Regions from separate parts of the Paenarthrobacter sp. FR1 genome, predicted to be linked through region 1. Evidence: riboswitches for the same ligand, from Rfam matches in the RefSeq annotation. Region 1 holds a riboswitch; each other region holds the start of a gene.
The links. A riboswitch is a leader RNA that binds a small molecule or an ion and turns the genes downstream of it on or off. The one in region 1 is predicted to bind glycine.
Positions count from the first base shown of each region.

Region 1 (5,550 bases):
AGTGCCAAGGCGATCAGGTCGGCAATGTACATCTTGTGTCGGCCGATCTTGTCGGTGAGCCAACCGAAGACGCCGCCCCCGAAGAAAATGCCGACAAGGCTTGCCGCACCTACCAAGCCGATCTCTGCAGGCGTCATGTCCAGGCCGGGAATCATGGTGATCAGTGCGATACCAATGATCGACAAGGCGTAGCCGTCTATGAAGGGCCCGCCGGAAGCGAAGAATGTCAGCTTCTTGTGGAACGTGGTTAGTGGGGCGTCATCAATGAGGTTGCTGGTTGCGCTCATTGCAAACCCTCTCTCGTGAGTGCTCATCGTTGAGCAGGGGAAGTATGTAATTGAAGTCTTGGTGATGCAGGTCACGGAGGATAGAAGTACATTGACTACAAATGGCGGGGGTGCTTAGACAAGTGTCTAAAAACTGCCAAATGCATGAGAAGGGTAGCCGTAGCAATGGCAATCACCGTCGCTGAACTCGTCGCCGAACCGCAGCTGGGCCTGACAATCCTGGCCGGCTCGGCAGGAATGGATAACCGCATCACCTGGGCTCACACCTCGGACCTGCCCCGGCTCTGGGAGTGGGTCACGGGCGGCGAACTCATGATGACCAATGGTCTCTCGATTCCCGCCGACGCAGACGGGCAAGTGGCGCTCGCGGAGGCCCTGATGGACAGCGGTGCCAGCGCCCTGGCCATCGGAGAGAAGATGCACGCGCCGACCCTGACCGCGGAATTCCTGGCGGCGTGCGATCGGCTCCCCTTGCCCCTGGTCAATATTCCGTATCCCTTGCCGTTCATCGCCATCGCCAGGTCGGTTGCGGAGTCCTCGCTGCTCGAAGAGTCGCGTCGGCTCCGGCAGACGGCGCGCGTCTATGATCTGCTCCGCACCGCAGGTGCCTCCGAGGACCATTGGCAGAGCCTCGTTCAGCGGCTGGCGACCGAGTTGGACGCGGACCTGTTCGTCGTGGATCGCCGCTGCCTCCATCCCTGGCACCCCGATGGGAAGGCACTCCCGGAGTTCCTCGCTGATGCCTGGGCGCCGTCGTCGGGGCAGGTGACCCCTGCCGGGAAGAACTTCCAGTGGCACCGAATCCGGGGCAGGCATGTGCTGACCATGGACATTCCCACCCATGCCAATGCGCTCTTGGTGGTGCTGCCCAACAGCGAACCGCACCCGGACGCCGTCGTACTTCTGCACGCCGCAACCGTGCTGGGACTGCAGCTCTCGCGCATCGTCCTGTCGCTGGAAGGCCGGCACCGGGCCGCGGGCGAGTTCTTGCTTCAGGCCTTCGACGGCCGTCTGGGAGCGGCTGAGATGGAAAGCAGGTTGGCGGCCTTCGGGGTCCCGGCAGCTGGGTTTCTGGTCGCCTCGATTCAAGCGGACGACGGCGACAGGCTGGCCGGGGTGCATATCGAGCTGTGGCGGCACGGGGTTGCCTCTGTCACCTTGATGCGGAATACCCGGCTGCACGTGGTGGTCCCGGCCGACGTTGACGACGACGTCCTGGCCCACTGTGGCGGGAGTGCCACCCTGGGCATCAGTGCCCCCGCTGCGGTGGCCAACATCCAGCGTGCCCTGCAGGAATCCCTCTGGGCCCTCGGTTCGGCCCGCGCGAACAAGCTGGACGTCGCCCGGTATGCGGAGGGGCCCTCATGGTTGGGCTTGACGGGTTTCGAGGAAGGAACGGCTCTGGTCCGGCGGTTGCTGGGGCCGATTTTCGATTATGAACAGAGGCAGGATGGCGATCTCATTGTCACTTTGAGGACGTATTTGGACTCGCAGCGATCGTGGCAGAAGACAGCTTCAGCGCTGTTCGCGCACCGGCAAACCATCATCTACCGGATCCGAAAAATTGGTGAGCTGACAGGCCTGGACATGGGCGAAACCTCCACGGTGGCGCAACTCTGGTTCGCGCTGCAGATCCACGAGGCCATGCACGGGTAGGGGCCGCTTGCTTGCACTTTTGCGAAACCCCACGCTATGGTGTGAAGCGTGTCACTGACGTGATGCAACGCTTTTGATCTGCGGCGGGAGAGTCCTGCCGGTACATCCAGTCAGGCGCCGTAGGAGCAAATCCTCCCCAGGAATCTCTCAGGCCCATGTACCGCCGCGGTTAGGCAACTCTGGAAAGCAGTCCGGGCAACCGGGCTCACCGACGGTGCAAGCAGGCAACCATCCCTGCGGAATCTCTCAGGTCCAATACAGAGCGGGGAGGAACCCCACATCATCGTGGCGCTCATTGGGCGCCTGAATCATGGAGTTCCTCTTGACTGTTCAATCAACCCCCACCGCCTTCGCGGACCGGCACATCGGCGCCCGCCGCCAGGCCGACGTTGACACCATGCTCAAGGCCATCGGCTACGACTCTGTCGACGGCCTGGTAGACGTCGCCGTCCCCGATTCCATCCGCCAGGACACCGCCCTGAAGCTGCAGGACGCCCTCACCGAGGTGCAGGTCCTCGCCGAGTTGCGCAAGCTTGCTTCCAAAAACAAGACCGCGGTTCAGATGATCGGCCAGGGCTACTACGACACCGTCACGCCCCCGGTCATCCGCCGCAATATCCTCGAAGCTCCGGCCTGGTACACCGCCTACACGCCGTACCAGCCTGAAATTTCCCAAGGTCGCCTTGAAGCGCTCCTGAACTTCCAGACCATGGTGCAGGACCTCACGGGACTGCCCGTTGCCAACGCTTCCCTGCTGGATGAAGCCACCGCCGTGGCCGAGGCCGTGCTGTTGATGCGCCGGGCCAACAAGAACAAGACGGCCAAGGATGGCAAGACTGTCCTGGACGCCGACCTCCTTCCGCAGACCATCGCCATCGTGAAGGGCCGCGCTGAGGCGCTGGGCTTCGAGGTGGAGGTCGCGGACCTCTCCGCCGGTCTGCCCGACGGCGACATCAACGGAGTCGTCCTCCAGCAGCCCGGTGCTTCGGGTCGGGTTTTCGACCACTCCGGCGTCATTTCCGACGCGAAGGAACGCGGCGCACTGGTCACCGTGGCCGCCGATTTGCTGGCGCTCACCCTCATCACGCCCCCGGGCGAACAAGGTGCAGACATCGCCGTCGGAACTGCGCAGCGCTTCGGTGTTCCGCTGTTCTTCGGTGGTCCGCACGCGGCCTACATGGCCGTCCGTGAAGGCATGGAGCGGACGCTCCCGGGCCGCATCGTCGGAGTCTCCAAGGACAACGCCGGCGTCCCCGCCTACCGCCTCGCGCTGCAGACCCGCGAGCAGCACATCCGCCGTGAAAAGGCCACGTCCAATATCTGCACGGCCCAGGCCTTGCTCGCCATCGTGGCTTCGATGTACGCGGTCTACCACGGCCCTGAAGGCCTGAAGGCGATCGCCGAAACCGTCCACGGCCACGCCCGCACCCTTGCCACTGCGCTGCAGAAGGCTGGTCGCGAGCTCGTCTCAGATTCCTTCTTCGGCACCCTCACCGTCCGCGTCCCCGGCAAAGCAGACAAGGTCATCGCCGCCGCCGAAGCCCGCGGCATCAACCTGCGGATCATCGACGCCGACACCGTGGGGGTTTCGGTTGATGAAACCACGACGCCGGAGGTCCTGTCCTCGGTGGCCGTCGCCTTTGGTGCCGGCCCGGTGGGGGACGCCTCCGGGTTCGAGCTGCCCGCAGACGTAGTCCGCACCTCTGATTTCCTGCAGCACCCGGTGTTCAACACGCACCGTTCCGAGACGCAGCTGTTGCGCTATATCCGCAAGCTGTCCGACCGGGACCTCGCTCTGGACCGCACCATGATCCCCTTGGGTTCCTGCACCATGAAGCTGAACGCCACCGCGGAGATGGAAGCCATTTCCTGGCCGGAGTTCGCCTCGATCCACCCGTTCGCTCCGGACCACCAGACGGCGGGTTGGCGCGAACTGATCGAAGACCTGGAAGCCGACCTCACTGAGATCACCGGCTACGACCAGGTGTCCATCCAGCCGAACGCCGGTTCGCAGGGTGAGCTCGCAGGCCTGCTGGCCATCCGCGGCTACCACCTGTCCAACGGCGATGACCAGCGCAACGTCTGCCTCATCCCTGCCTCGGCTCACGGCACCAACGCAGCCTCGGCCGTGTTGGCCGGCATGAAGGTCGTCGTAGTGGCGACGGCGTCCGATGGCACGATCGACCACGATGACCTGAAGGCCAAAATTGAGGCCAACAAGGACGTCCTGTCCTGCATCATGATCACCTACCCGTCCACGCACGGTGTGTACGACGCCGACGTCCGCGAAGTCTGCGATGCGGTCCACGCAGCCGGTGGCCAGGTGTACGTTGATGGCGCCAACCTCAATGCGCTGGTGGGCTTGGCCCAGCCGGGCAAGTTCGGCGGCGATGTCTCGCACTTGAACCTGCACAAGACTTTCTGCATCCCGCACGGCGGTGGCGGTCCGGGCGTTGGTCCGGTTGCAGCCAAGGCACACCTGGCCCCGTTCATGCCCGGTGACGCGAACAGTGAATCTGCCGAAGGCGGCGTCGCGATTTCGGCCTCCCGCTACGGTTCCGCCGGGGTTCTTCCGATCTCCTGGGCGTACGTGAAGCTCATGGGCGGCCAGGGGCTCACCGAGGCAACCAAGTCCGCGCTGCTGGCCGCCAACTACGTGGCTTCCCGGCTGGATGAGCACTTCCCCATCCTGTACACGGGCGAAGGCGGGCTTGTTGCCCACGAGTGCATCCTGGACCTCCGCGAGCTGACAGCCCGTACGGGTGTCACGGCCGAGGATGTGGCCAAGCGCCTCATCGACTTCGGCTTCCACGCGCCCACCCTGGCTTTCCCGGTGGCAGGCACCTTGATGGTGGAACCCACCGAATCCGAGGACCTGGCAGAGATCGATCGCTTCATTGAAGCCATGATCACCATCCGTGCCGAAATCGAGCAGGTGGCCACCGGCGATTTCACTGTTGAAAAGTCGCCGCTGCGCAACGCGCCGCACACGGCTGCCGCCGTCGTAAATTCCGCCTGGGACCGCGACTACCCGCGTGAGCAGGCCGCCTTCCCGGTCCACCACCTCAAGCAGGACAAGTACTTCCCGCCGGTTGGCCGCATTGACGGTGCCGCGGGGGACCGCAACCTCGTGTGCTCCTGCCCGCCCCTCACGGACTTCGAAAACTAAGGACTCCTGACATGTCTGAGAACTACACCGCTCTGTACGAGCAACACAAAAAGGCCGGCGCTTCCTTCACGGACTTCGGCGGCTGGCAGATGCCCCTCAAATACGAGTCCGAACTCGCCGAGCACCACGCGGTCCGCAACGCAGCCGGCCTCTTCGACCTCTCCCACATGGGCGAAGTCTGGGTCACCGGTCCCGAGGCCGCAGCGTTCCTGGACTACGCCTTGGCGGGCAAGTTGTCCGCGATTGCGGTGGGCAAGGCCAAATATTCGCTGATCTGCAACGTCGACGGCGGCATCATCGACGACCTCATTACGTACCGTCGCGCTGACGATAACTTCCTGGTGGTCCCCAATGCGGGCAACGCCAAGGTGGTCGCAGCGGCGCTGGCGGAGCGGGCAGCCGGTTTCGACGTCGTGGTTCAGGACGCTTCGGCGGACA
Region 1 covers NZ_JBPFSF010000005.1:373,454-379,003, forward strand. The annotation lists gene ACR30Z_RS12815 (MFS transporter) at 1-287, opposite strand, end outside; gene ACR30Z_RS12820 (PucR family transcriptional regulator) at 453-1,943, shown strand; glycine riboswitch at 2,018-2,116, shown strand; gene gcvP (aminomethyl-transferring glycine dehydrogenase) at 2,266-5,112, shown strand; gene gcvT (glycine cleavage system aminomethyltransferase GcvT) at 5,124-5,550, shown strand, end outside.

Region 2 (5,550 bases), on a different contig from region 1:
TTTTATGGCCCGCCAAAATCACGATTTGGCAGGGTTTATGTTTACTTCAGTTGAGCGTACACGCAGAGTCGATTTCAGGTGGTATGTTCACTGAACACATACCTGAATGAAGTCCCATAACGTCGCTGCGATTGGTCTCTAAGCGTCCTTTCGGAACTACGCATCCCAGGTCCTTGCAACTCAATAATCCGGTCTCATGGGGGGACTCACTTTTGAATCGCGAACAGCGCAACGAGCTGGTGTTGCAGCACCTTCCGCTCGTTGGTTACTTGGTCTCTGACCTCTGCGCGCGCGCCTCGCATTTGTCGCGCGACGATTTTGCTTCTGTTGGCTCCGTGGCGCTCATTACGTCAGCTGATTCCTTCGACCCGGACCTGGGTGTTCCGTTCGGCGCGTTTGCCCGCCGGCGGATCGTAGGGGCGTTCGCGGACGAAATGCGGGCCGGCGATTGGGCCACCCGCTCAGCGCGCAAACGAATCAAGGAAACTTTGGCTATCCAGGAGACCTTAACGGGTGTGCTGGGACGGGGACCGAGCGTTGCCGAGATGGCCTCGGCCCTGGGCGTCGAGCGCAGTTACGTCGAGGCAGCCATGGCCGATGCTGCACGGACCCTGACCTCGCTCGACGAGGTTGTGGTGGACACTGTGGCGTCGACTGCTGAATCGCCGGAACACTCCGTCCTGGCCGACGAGCGCATCAAGTACCTTCGGGCCGCCGTCGAGGCCTTGCCTGAAAAGATGCGCTTCGTGATCCAGGAGATCTACCTGGCTGGGCGGTCCGTTAAGGAGCTCGCCGAGGAGCTGGGTTCCACCCATGCCGCAGTGTCGCAGCAGCGGGCCGAGGGAATCCGACTCATGCGCGACGGCCTGGCCGCCCACTACGCCGACACGCCGGATCAGGTCTTCGAACCTGAATCGAGGATCACCGCGCGGCGTCGGAATGATTATCTTTCCGCGCTGGCCACGGCGACCACCGGAGGGATCACCCGCGGCCTGGGCCTGGGCACTTCGCTCAACAGCGCCGTCTAGAACAGCGCCGTCCAGGCAAAGGAAGGCCGGGCCGCTGAGCGACCCGGCCTTTCGGTTTTTGGCACCAGTACTACTGCGCCTTCGGCACACGCCGGAGTACGACGGCGGCAAGCACTGCCGCTCCAGCCATCAGGACCAGCCCAATCGCCGCAGTGATGTGGACGCCGGATTCGAAAGCGACCCGGGCGGCGGCGGTGAGTGCTTCCGACAAAGGAGCCGGGAGCGCGGAGGCTGCATCAACAGCGCCTGCCAGTGTTTCCCCGGACTTCCCTGCGGCTTCGGTGGAGACGCCGTCCGGAATGATGAGGTTGTGCTGGTAGGACGCGGTGAGGATGGAGCCCAGCACGGCCGTTCCCAGCAGTGAACCCAGCTCGTAGCCGGTCTCGGAGATGGCCGATGCCGCGCCGGACTTGGCTGCCGGAACGGATGCAAGGATGAGGTCGTTGGAGATGGTCTCCGCTGCACCCACACCCACGGCCAGTACCGTCAGGGCTGACAGCAGGAAGACCGGGCCGCTGCCGTGGTCGCCCACGACGGCAATCAGGTACCCCACGGCGCTCAGCGTCAGTCCGCCGGCCACGACGAATCCTGGCCGCACGCGCTTGACCAACGGCACCACCAGCAGACCTGCGATCACTGTTGCCAAGAGTGCCGGAATCATGGCGATACCTGCCTCCATGGGGGACTGCCCCTCCACCAGTTGCAGGTGCTGTGCGAAGAAGTAGATGAAGCCCGTCATGGAGAACAGGGACAGCACGTTGGCTACGATTGCCGTGCTGAAGACCTTGTTCTTGAACAGGCTGACGTCCAGCATGGGGTTGTCGATCCTCTGCTGCCGACGGACGAAGAGGACACCCATCACCAATCCGAAGAGCATGAAGGCTGCGGCGGATGCCCCGAATCCGTGGACGGCGAATTCCTTGATGCCGTAGACGAACGGCGCCATGGTGAACACCGACAGGGCAATGCTCGGCACATCCACGCGGCCCGGGTTGGCGTCCTTGGACTCCGGAATCAGGACCCGGCCAAAGGCGAGGAGCGGCAGCAGGAGGAAGGTTGCCACCAGGAAGACGGCGCCCCACCAGAAGTGTTCCACCAGCCAACCGCCGAAGATCGGGCCCAAGGCAGCGCCTCCGGAGAAGCCGGCAGCCCAGACTGCGATCGCGAGCCGGCGCCGGTTGGGATCGGTGAAGATGTTCCGGATCAGGGACAACGTGGACGGCATCAGCATTGCGCCGAAGACGCCAAGGGCGGCGCGGCCGGCTATGAGCCATTCAGCGGAAGGCGCGAACGCCGTAGCAGCCGAAACCGCCGCGAAGCCGGTGCTGCCGATCAGGAGCAGCCGTCGTCGTCCTACCCTGTCGCCGAGGTTGCCCATGGAGACGAGGAGTGCGGCCAGCACCAGCGGATAAGCGTCGACGATCCACAGAAGCTGCACGCCACCTACGTCCAGGGAGCGGGCAATTTCCGGCAGGGCGAACGTGAGCGCGGTGTTGTCGACGGCCACCAGCAGCACCGGGAACATCAGGAGTGCAAGGGCCGTCCAGTCGCGCCACGGTGCTGCCGGGCCCTTGGTGGGCTGAGCGGAACGGGGTGCTTGGGTTGAGGACGGCGAGAACATGGTTCTTACTGTACCGTCCAGACGGTATAGTTTCAAATAGGTCCCCCAGCAAGCCTTTAGGGAATGATGTACACATGCCACGAAAACCAGTTGCCCGGGACGCCGTCCTGGATGCCTACGAAGCCCTCCTTATCGAGGTAGGGGAGCGCGCCGCCACGCTTGACGCCGTCGCCAAGCGGGCAGGGGTGTCCAAGGGTGGGCTGCTCTACCACTTCCCCAACAAGGAAGCCCTGATCGGCGCCCTGTTGGAGCGCCTGGATCTGTTGGCAAAGGAAGACATCGAACAGATGAAGGCTGCGCCGGACGGTTCAGCCGCATACTTCATCCGCTCCTCGCTATGGGCCGGTACTCCCATGGACCGCGCTTTCGTAGCCGCCACCCGCCTGGCCGAGGTAGCCCATGAAGAGACCAGGCGCAGGTTCGCCGGCATCCAGCAACAGTGGCTGGACGTCCTGGCGGAGGACGTTGGCCCGGAAGTCGCGAAGGCCGTCAGTTACATGGGCGACGGCCTGTATTTCAACGCAATGTTTGAGGGCGGTCAGGGAGACGGCAACGCCGGGCGGGAGGCCGACGTCGAGATCCTGCTGGGAGTCTTGGACCGCCTGCGGAAGTAGCGGGACATCCATTTGCGGCGGCGCCCGCCGCGTAGGACAATTAACCCTTGTGGCCTGCCCTGATCGGGGCCGCGTACAACTGAACATGCCTTTGATCTGCGGCGGGAGAGTCCTGCAAGCACGTGATGCAGGCGCCGTAGGAGCAAACCCTCCCCAGGAATCTCTCAGGCCCACGCACCGCCGCGGCGAGGCAACTCTGGAAAGCAGCAGACGTCCCAGGACGTTGTGCTCACCGACGGTGCAAGCGTGTTTGTTCAAACAACGCGCGGAAACTCTCAGGTCCAATACAGAGCGGGGAGGAACCCGAGCCACTGTGGCGTACCCAACGCCGCCCAAGTATTGGAGTTCCTTCGTGACGGTTAGTTCTGCCTCCACCACCTTCGTCGATCGGCATATCGGCGCCCGCCGCCAGGCCGACATTGAGACCATGCTCAAGTCCGTCGGCTACGACACCGTCGATTCGCTGGTCGACACCGCCGTTCCGAACGACATCCGCCAGGACGTCGCCCTCACCTTGCAGAACGCGCTGAGCGAAGTTGAGGTCCTTGCCGAGCTGCGCAAGCTCGCCTCCAAGAACAAGACGGCCGTCCAGATGATCGGCCAGGGCTACTACGACACCGTCACCCCGCCGGTCATCCGCCGCAACATCCTTGAATCCCCGGCCTGGTACACCGCTTACACCCCGTACCAGCCCGAAATCTCGCAGGGCCGCCTTGAAGCACTCCTGAACTTCCAGACCATGGTGCAGGACCTCGTTGGCCTGCCGATCGCCAACGCCTCCCTGCTGGACGAAGCAACCGCCGTGGCCGAAGCCGTCCTCATGATGCGCCGCGCCAACAAGAACAAGGCCGTGCAGGACGGCAAGACTGTGCTCGACGCAGACTGCCTGCCGCAGACCATCGCCATCGTGAAGGGGCGCGCCGAGGCTCTCGGCTTCGAGGTTGAGGTTGCCGATCTTTCCGCTGGCCTTCCGGAAGGTGCCATCAACGGCGTCGTCCTCCAGCAGCCCGGTGTTTCCGGCCGCGTCTTCGACCACTCCGCCGTCATTGCCGAAGCTAAGGAACGCGGTGCCCTGGTCACCGTTGCCGCCGACCTCCTTTCCCTGACGCTCATCACCCCTCCTGGTGAGCAGGGCGCCGACATCGCTGTGGGTTCCGCCCAGCGCCTGGGTGTTCCGCTGTTCTTCGGCGGCCCGCACGCCGCCTACATGGCCGTCCAGAAGGGCCTCGAGCGTTCCATGCCGGGCCGCTTGGTGGGCGTTTCCAAGGACGACGCCGGTGTCCCCGCCTACCGCTTGGCGTTGCAGACCCGCGAACAGCACATCCGCCGCGAAAAGGCCACGTCCAACATCTGCACCGCGCAGGCGCTGCTGGCCATCGTCGCTTCGATGTACGCCGTCTACCACGGCCCCGAAGGCCTGAAAGCGATCGCCGAGACCGCCCACAGCCACGCCCGCACGCTCGCAGCGTCCCTGAAGGCTGCCGGCGTCGAGGTCCTCCACGGTTCGTTCTTCGACACCATCACCGTCCGCGTCCCGGGCAAGGCAGCAGAGATCGTCGCCGCCGCCGAGGCCAAGGGCATCAACCTGCGTGGCGTCGACGCTGATTTGGTGGGCATCTCTGTAGACGAGACGACGACGGCGGCGGTTGTGGCCGACGTCGCGGGCGTGTTTGGCGCTTCGGTCACCGAAGCCGCTGAGGGCTTTGCACTCGAAGGTTCCGTTGAGCGCACCAGCGAGTTCATGCAGCACCCGGTATTCAACACCCACCGCTCCGAAACCCAGCTCCTGCGCTACATCCGCAAGCTCTCTGACCGCGACCTCGCGCTGGACCGCACCATGATCCCGCTCGGTTCCTGCACCATGAAGCTCAACGCCACTGCCGAGATGGAAGCCATTTCCTGGCCGGAGTTCGCCTCCATCCACCCGTTCGCTCCGGATTCCCAGACCGAGGGCTGGCGTGAGCTCATCAGCGACCTCGAAGCCCAGCTGACCGAAATCACGGGCTACGACCAAGTCTCCATCCAGCCCAACGCCGGTTCCCAGGGCGAGCTCGCGGGCCTGCTGGCCATCCGCGGCTACCACCTCTCCAACGGCGACGACCAGCGCAACGTCTGCCTCATCCCCGCCTCCGCGCACGGCACCAACGCAGCCTCGGCTGTGCTGGCCGGGATGAAGGTCGTGGTGGTGGCCACAGCTCCCGATGGCACCATCGACCATGTTGACCTCAAGAACAAGATCGAAGCCCACCGCGACGCCCTATCGGCCATCATGATCACCTACCCGTCC
Region 2 covers NZ_JBPFSF010000015.1:3,232-8,781, reverse strand. The annotation lists gene ACR30Z_RS21190 (sigma-70 family RNA polymerase sigma factor) at 213-1,028, shown strand; gene ACR30Z_RS21185 (MFS transporter) at 1,099-2,649, opposite strand; gene ACR30Z_RS21180 (TetR/AcrR family transcriptional regulator) at 2,724-3,263, shown strand; glycine riboswitch at 3,356-3,453, shown strand; gene gcvP (aminomethyl-transferring glycine dehydrogenase) at 3,616-5,550, shown strand, end outside.
Region 2: linked by a shared signal. The riboswitch ahead of gcvP (aminomethyl-transferring glycine dehydrogenase) and the one ahead of gcvP (aminomethyl-transferring glycine dehydrogenase) in region 1 are both predicted to bind glycine.

Region 3 (5,550 bases), on a different contig from region 1:
CGATCCCAGCCCACGGCAATCAAGGATCCGGAACAGTTCCTCGCAGACCTTGAGGACGCGCTCCAACCCCATGCGCACACCACTGCCAAGTGGGAAAGCGATGTGGGGGACCTCGTGGAAAAGCACGTTGTTGCCTCCCGCCGACTGAATCTCCGGGGTTTGGCAGCACCGCTCGCCGGCCGGACATTCGCCTCCAGACGAGAGTTGGATGTGGCCATCACTGCTTACCTGGACGATGATGCGCGGCGATCGGCATTGGGTGAGGCCGACCCCGTGAAGATGGCCATCGGTGCCCTCCACACCGGACGGGCAATCCTTAAATCCGTGGTGGCTGACGGTGGAATTACGGACGAATCATGGCTGGCGGGTTTGCGCGGCTGGTTCGAGTCGTTCGTCGAGGGGCTGGCCAGCGGAGCGCCTGCACTTCGGTCGGAGCAGTTGGCCGCCTTGGCGCGTGCCGGCGTCGTGAGTTTTGTGGGACCAGACCCCAAGTTCAGCGTGGACCGGGGCGCGAAAGTGTTCCGGGCGGTGTCGCCGTGGGTCCATGATGCGCCCGTGGAAGCACGGACGCTCGTGGAGGCAATGTCGCCTGCCAACAGGGTGGGCATCAACCTCTCGCCGCTGCTGGAACAGCTCATGGCCGACGGACTGGTGCGTACCAAGATCATGATGGGGGTGGAGGGCACACCCATGCAGACCACGGGCCTGGATGTGGAGCCCCACCCTTATCGGCCATTGGCGGCGAACGGATCCATCACCAAGAACTTGTACGTCCTGGGCCTCCAGTTGTCTGCGTCCCAGTGGGGGACCGCCATCGCTGCGGAGGCGCGCCCGCTCACCGGACCGGCGTACGCCAGCGGACAGCGGACGCTGCGCGATGCCGATGAGATCGCCCGTAGCATTCTGGGCCGCTAGCGACGCGGGGTTGCGACTGCCTCCAGCCTTCGTTACTGTGTGAGCTGCATCACCCACTAGGGTGTGCGCGCTTTTGATCTGCGGCGGGAGAGTCCTGCCCGGTACATCCCGTCAGGCGCCGTAGGAGCAAACCCTCCCCAGGAATCTCTCAGGCCCATGTACCGCCGCGGCGAGGCAACTCTGGAAAGCAGTCCGGCTACCGGGCTCACCGAAGGTGCAAGCAGGCCAACGCCTGCGGAAACTCTCAGGTCCACGTACAGAGCGGGGAGGAACCCGAATCAACGTGGCACCCCGTGCCGCCTGAACGATGGAGTTCCTTTGACGATTCAGCGCCCACCTTCCAGCGATTCACCCCACCTTGAGCGTCAGCTCAGCAACCGCCACATCCAGCTCATCGCCATCGGCGGAGCTATTGGTACCGGCCTCTTCATGGGGTCCGGCAAGACCATTTCAGCGGCTGGTCCGTCCGTCATTTTCGTGTACATGATCATCGGCTTCATGCTCTTCTTCGTCATGCGTGCCATGGGCGAGCTGCTGCTGAGCAACCTGAACTACAAGTCCTTCAGCGACTTCGCCGCCGACCTGCTGGGGCCGTGGGCCGGCTTCTTCACCGGCTGGACGTACTGGTTCTGCTGGGTCATTACGGGCATCGCGGACGTGATCGCGATTGCCGGGTACTCCCAGGAACTTTGGCCATCCCTGCCGCTCTGGGTGCCGGGCCTGATCACCATCGGCATCCTCCTTCTCCTCAACCTGGCCACCGTGAAGGCTTTCGGTGAGACGGAGTTCTGGTTCGCGCTCATCAAGATCGTGGCCATCGCGGCCCTCATCATTGTTGGCCTGTTCATGATCTTCAGCGGCTTCCAGTCCGATGCCGGACCGGCCAGCTTCACCAACCTGTGGAGCCATGGCGGCTTCTTCCCCAACGAGTTCATGGGCTTCGTGGCAGGCTTCCAGATCGCAGTGTTCGCGTTCGTGGGCATCGAACTGGTGGGCACCACCGCCGCTGAGGCCAAGGACCCGGAGAAGAACCTTCCCAAGGCCATCAACTCGATTCCCATCCGGGTGCTGCTGTTCTACGTAGGTGCCCTCATTATCCTGATGTCCGTCACTCCGTGGACCCAGTTCGCCGCCGGGCACAGCCCGTTCATCGCCATGTTCTCGCTCGCCGGTCTTGGGGCAGCGGCCACCGTGGTGAACCTGGTGGTGCTCACATCGGCCATGTCCTCGGCCAACTCCGGCATTTACTCCACGTCCCGCATGGTGTTCGGCCTCGCCCAGGAGGGCGACGCGCCCAAGGTGTTCGGCGCCCTCTCCGGACGCAAAGTACCCCGCAACGCCCTGTTCCTGTCCTGCGTCCTGCTGCTGTCCGGCGTCGTCCTCATGTACGCCGGTTCGGACATCGGCAAGGCGTTCGACATGGTGACCACCGTGTCCGCAGTGTGCTTCGTCTTCGTATGGTCGATCATCCTGGCCAGCTACCTTGCATTCCGGAAACGTCGTCCGCACCTGCACCAATCCTCGGCGTTCAAGATGCCCGGTGGCGTGGTGATGGTGTGGGTGGTGTTCGCGTTCTTCGCTTTCGTGCTCTGGGCCTTGACTACCCAGCCGGACACCCTCGCAGCGCTCCTGGCCACGCCTGTGTGGTTCCTCATTCTTGGAGTTGCCTGGTTCATCCTGCGCCGCCGCCCCGCCCACCTGGCACGCTACGCGGCGTTCCAAGCGGAGCTGCAGCGGGACGCAGAGCGCGTCCAGGAACCGGAGCCCGCAACCAAGTAATGCACGCCTGAACAACAAGAAGCAGGGCCCTTCACGCTGGCTGCGTGAAGGGCCCTGCTTATGTGGCCTTAGCCGGGAATGGTCAGCCCCTCAGGCACTTTTGGTACTCCAACCATGCGAAGGCGTACCGCAGCCAGCCCACAATGTCGTACCACTTGGACGGCTTGACTGGCGGGGTGCACTGCGGCGGGTTCGGACCGCTCGTGGCCACCTTCACCAGAGTCTTCACCACGGTTCCACTCTCGACGGCGGTCAGCACCAGGGTGCCGGTGCCGGCGGCTGCCGCCGCGGGGACCTTGAGGTTCACCGTGGCCGCACCAGCTGTGACCGGGACGGAGCCCAGCGCAACGGCCGCGCCCTGGCCGTCCACGAAGACGGCGTTGAGCGACGCGTTGGCCGGGCTGCCGATCGATGTCAGGTTGAGCTTGGACACGGCCAGCGTGATGGACTCTCCGGCCTTGACCTCGGCAGCAGTGGAGTTGGCTACAGCAACGGAGCGGCGCGCGAAGTCCGGTGACACCGGGTTATGTTCCCTCAGGTACTTGATCCACGCATCGCGATCCACCAAGCCGGTGTCCTTCGTGTTGGCGCCTTCCTTGAAGACCCGGAAGTTGTCACCACCGGTGGCCAGGAAGCTGAAGGTTCCGATCCTGTACTGCTTGGCGGGATCGATCACGGCGCCGTTCACCCAAATACCGGTGATTCGGTCTCCTGCGGGGCGGGCAGCATCGTAGGTGTAGTTGACGTTCTTGGACACCCCCAACTGCTGGTAGGGGCGGCTGGGAATGGTCCCGTCAGCGTTGGTCTGCCACTGCTGCTCCAAAAGGGTCTTGAACTGCGCGCCCGTGAGCGACGTGGTCCACAGGTTGTTCACGAACGGCAGGACCGCGTTGGCCTCGGCGTACGTGATGGTCCCGTCCGGTGCGTAGTAAAGCTCGTTACGCAGTCCGCCCGGGTTCACGACGCCGATCTCCGCCGCACCCAGTTCGGGAGCCTTAAGCGTGTCCACCAGGGAGTCCGCCACGAGGTTGCCCAGCGTGGACTCGCTCGCGCGATCATCCCGCTTGGGGGCGCCGCCCGCCGGGTCCGGGGTGAAGGCCGTGGTGATATCAGCGGTCACCGCACCGACCGGCTGGTTGCCGATCTCCGCTGCCTGGGCAAGGGCTTTGTCCACGATGGTCTTCACTGCCGCCACCCGCGGGTAGGCAGCAACGAGGCTTTCGGAGGTCTCGGTGGTCCGGTCCACGATCGCGGCCTTGTACGCCGTCACCGATTTGGTGACGGTGTCTACCGTGAGGGTCACACTGCCCACGTTTTCGCCGTAGTTGCCGGTCTGGACGATAGGACGGGTCTTGCCCGTGGGCTGTCCGTTTCCGTCCAGTACCGGGGCATCCCAGGCGTATTCCTTGTGCGTGTGGCCGGTGAAGATCGCCGCGACGTCAGGGGTGGTCTGGTTGACCAGCTTGGCGAAGGGGCCACCGGCTGCAACTTCCTGCTCCAGCGTGGCACCCTCAGGCGTGCCGGAAGCGGCGCCGTCGTGGTTCTCCACAATGATCAGGTCTGCCAGGTTCTCAGCCTTGATTTTTGCAGCCACCCGGTTGATGGCTTCCACGGGGTCCCCGAACTCAAGATCGGCAATTCCGGCCGGAGTTACCAGGGAGGGAACTTCCTGGGTGACCGTGCCGATAATCGCCACGCGCATGCCGTTCATGTCCAGCACCTTGTACTCCGGCATGACCGGCGTGGTGGTGCCCTTCTGGTAAACGTTCGCGCCCAAGTAGGCGAACTTCGCGTTGGTGCCGTCGGCGACGACGCGGTCGCGCAGGTCCTGCCAGCCGCCGTCGAATTCGTGGTTGCCCACGGCGGAAGCCTGCAGTTCCAGCGCGTTCAGGACGTCAATGGTGGGCTGGTCCTTCGCCACGGACGAAGCGAAGAGGGAAGCGCCGATGTTGTCGCCTGCGGAGATGAAGGCGGTAGCGCCAGGGGCGGCCGCTGCCCGGAGCTTCTCAACGGTGCCCGCGAAGAGCACGGTGTTGGAGTCGATCCGGCCGTGGAAATCGTTGATGCCCAGGAACTGCAGGTCAACGTTTGAGGGTGCTTCCGCGGTCAGATTCAGGCCCACCACCACGGGGTCGTGGTCGCTGGCCCGGAACTCGTCACCGGCATAGTAGTTGGTCACATTGTTGTTATACCTGCTGTACTCCAGCGCAACGGACTCCACGGAGTTGATGTTCCAAATGTCGGTTCCGGTCACCACCTTGTGGGCCGCCGGGGATGCCAGGATGTGGTCCAGGGAACCCACCATGCCGCCGAAGAGGTACGAGTGCTTTCCTGTGCCAACCTCAAGGTCCGTGTAGCCGGCGCCTGTGAGGACGTTGATGGGATCTTCCTTGGAGTAGGCGTTGAAATCGCCGATCAGGAAGACCTTGTCCGTGCCCTTGGAAGCCTGGAGATCCTGGGAGAAGGCGAGCAGCGATTCGGCCTGCTTGGTGCGTGCGATGTTGGAGGCGCCCTGACCCTTGTCGGTGTCCTCGGGTGTTGCTGCGGAGCCCTTGGACTTGAAGTGGTTCACGATTGCGATGAACTTCTTGCCATCGTCCCCGCCCACTGGCTTGAAGACCTGTGCCAGCGGCTTGCGGGCACTAGCGAAGGCCACAGTGTCATTGTGGATGATGGACTCGCCTACAGGCTCGGCAACGGCCTTCTTGAAGATGAACGCAGTGCGGATCATATCTTCGTCGCTCAGCGGGGGAGCGTTGGCCGGCGTGCGCACGTAATCCCACACACCAGGCGTCTTGACGTTCAGGGCGTCCACCAGCTTGGACAGTGCGTCGTCGCGGTTCTTGCCGAACTGTG
Region 3 covers NZ_JBPFSF010000014.1:51,271-56,820, reverse strand. The annotation lists gene ACR30Z_RS20835 (FAD/NAD(P)-binding protein) at 1-915, shown strand, start outside; glycine riboswitch at 990-1,089, shown strand; gene cycA (D-serine/D-alanine/glycine transporter) at 1,234-2,694, shown strand; gene ACR30Z_RS20825 (ExeM/NucH family extracellular endonuclease) at 2,777-5,550, opposite strand, start outside.
Region 3: linked by a shared signal. The riboswitch ahead of cycA (D-serine/D-alanine/glycine transporter) and the one ahead of gcvP (aminomethyl-transferring glycine dehydrogenase) in region 1 are both predicted to bind glycine.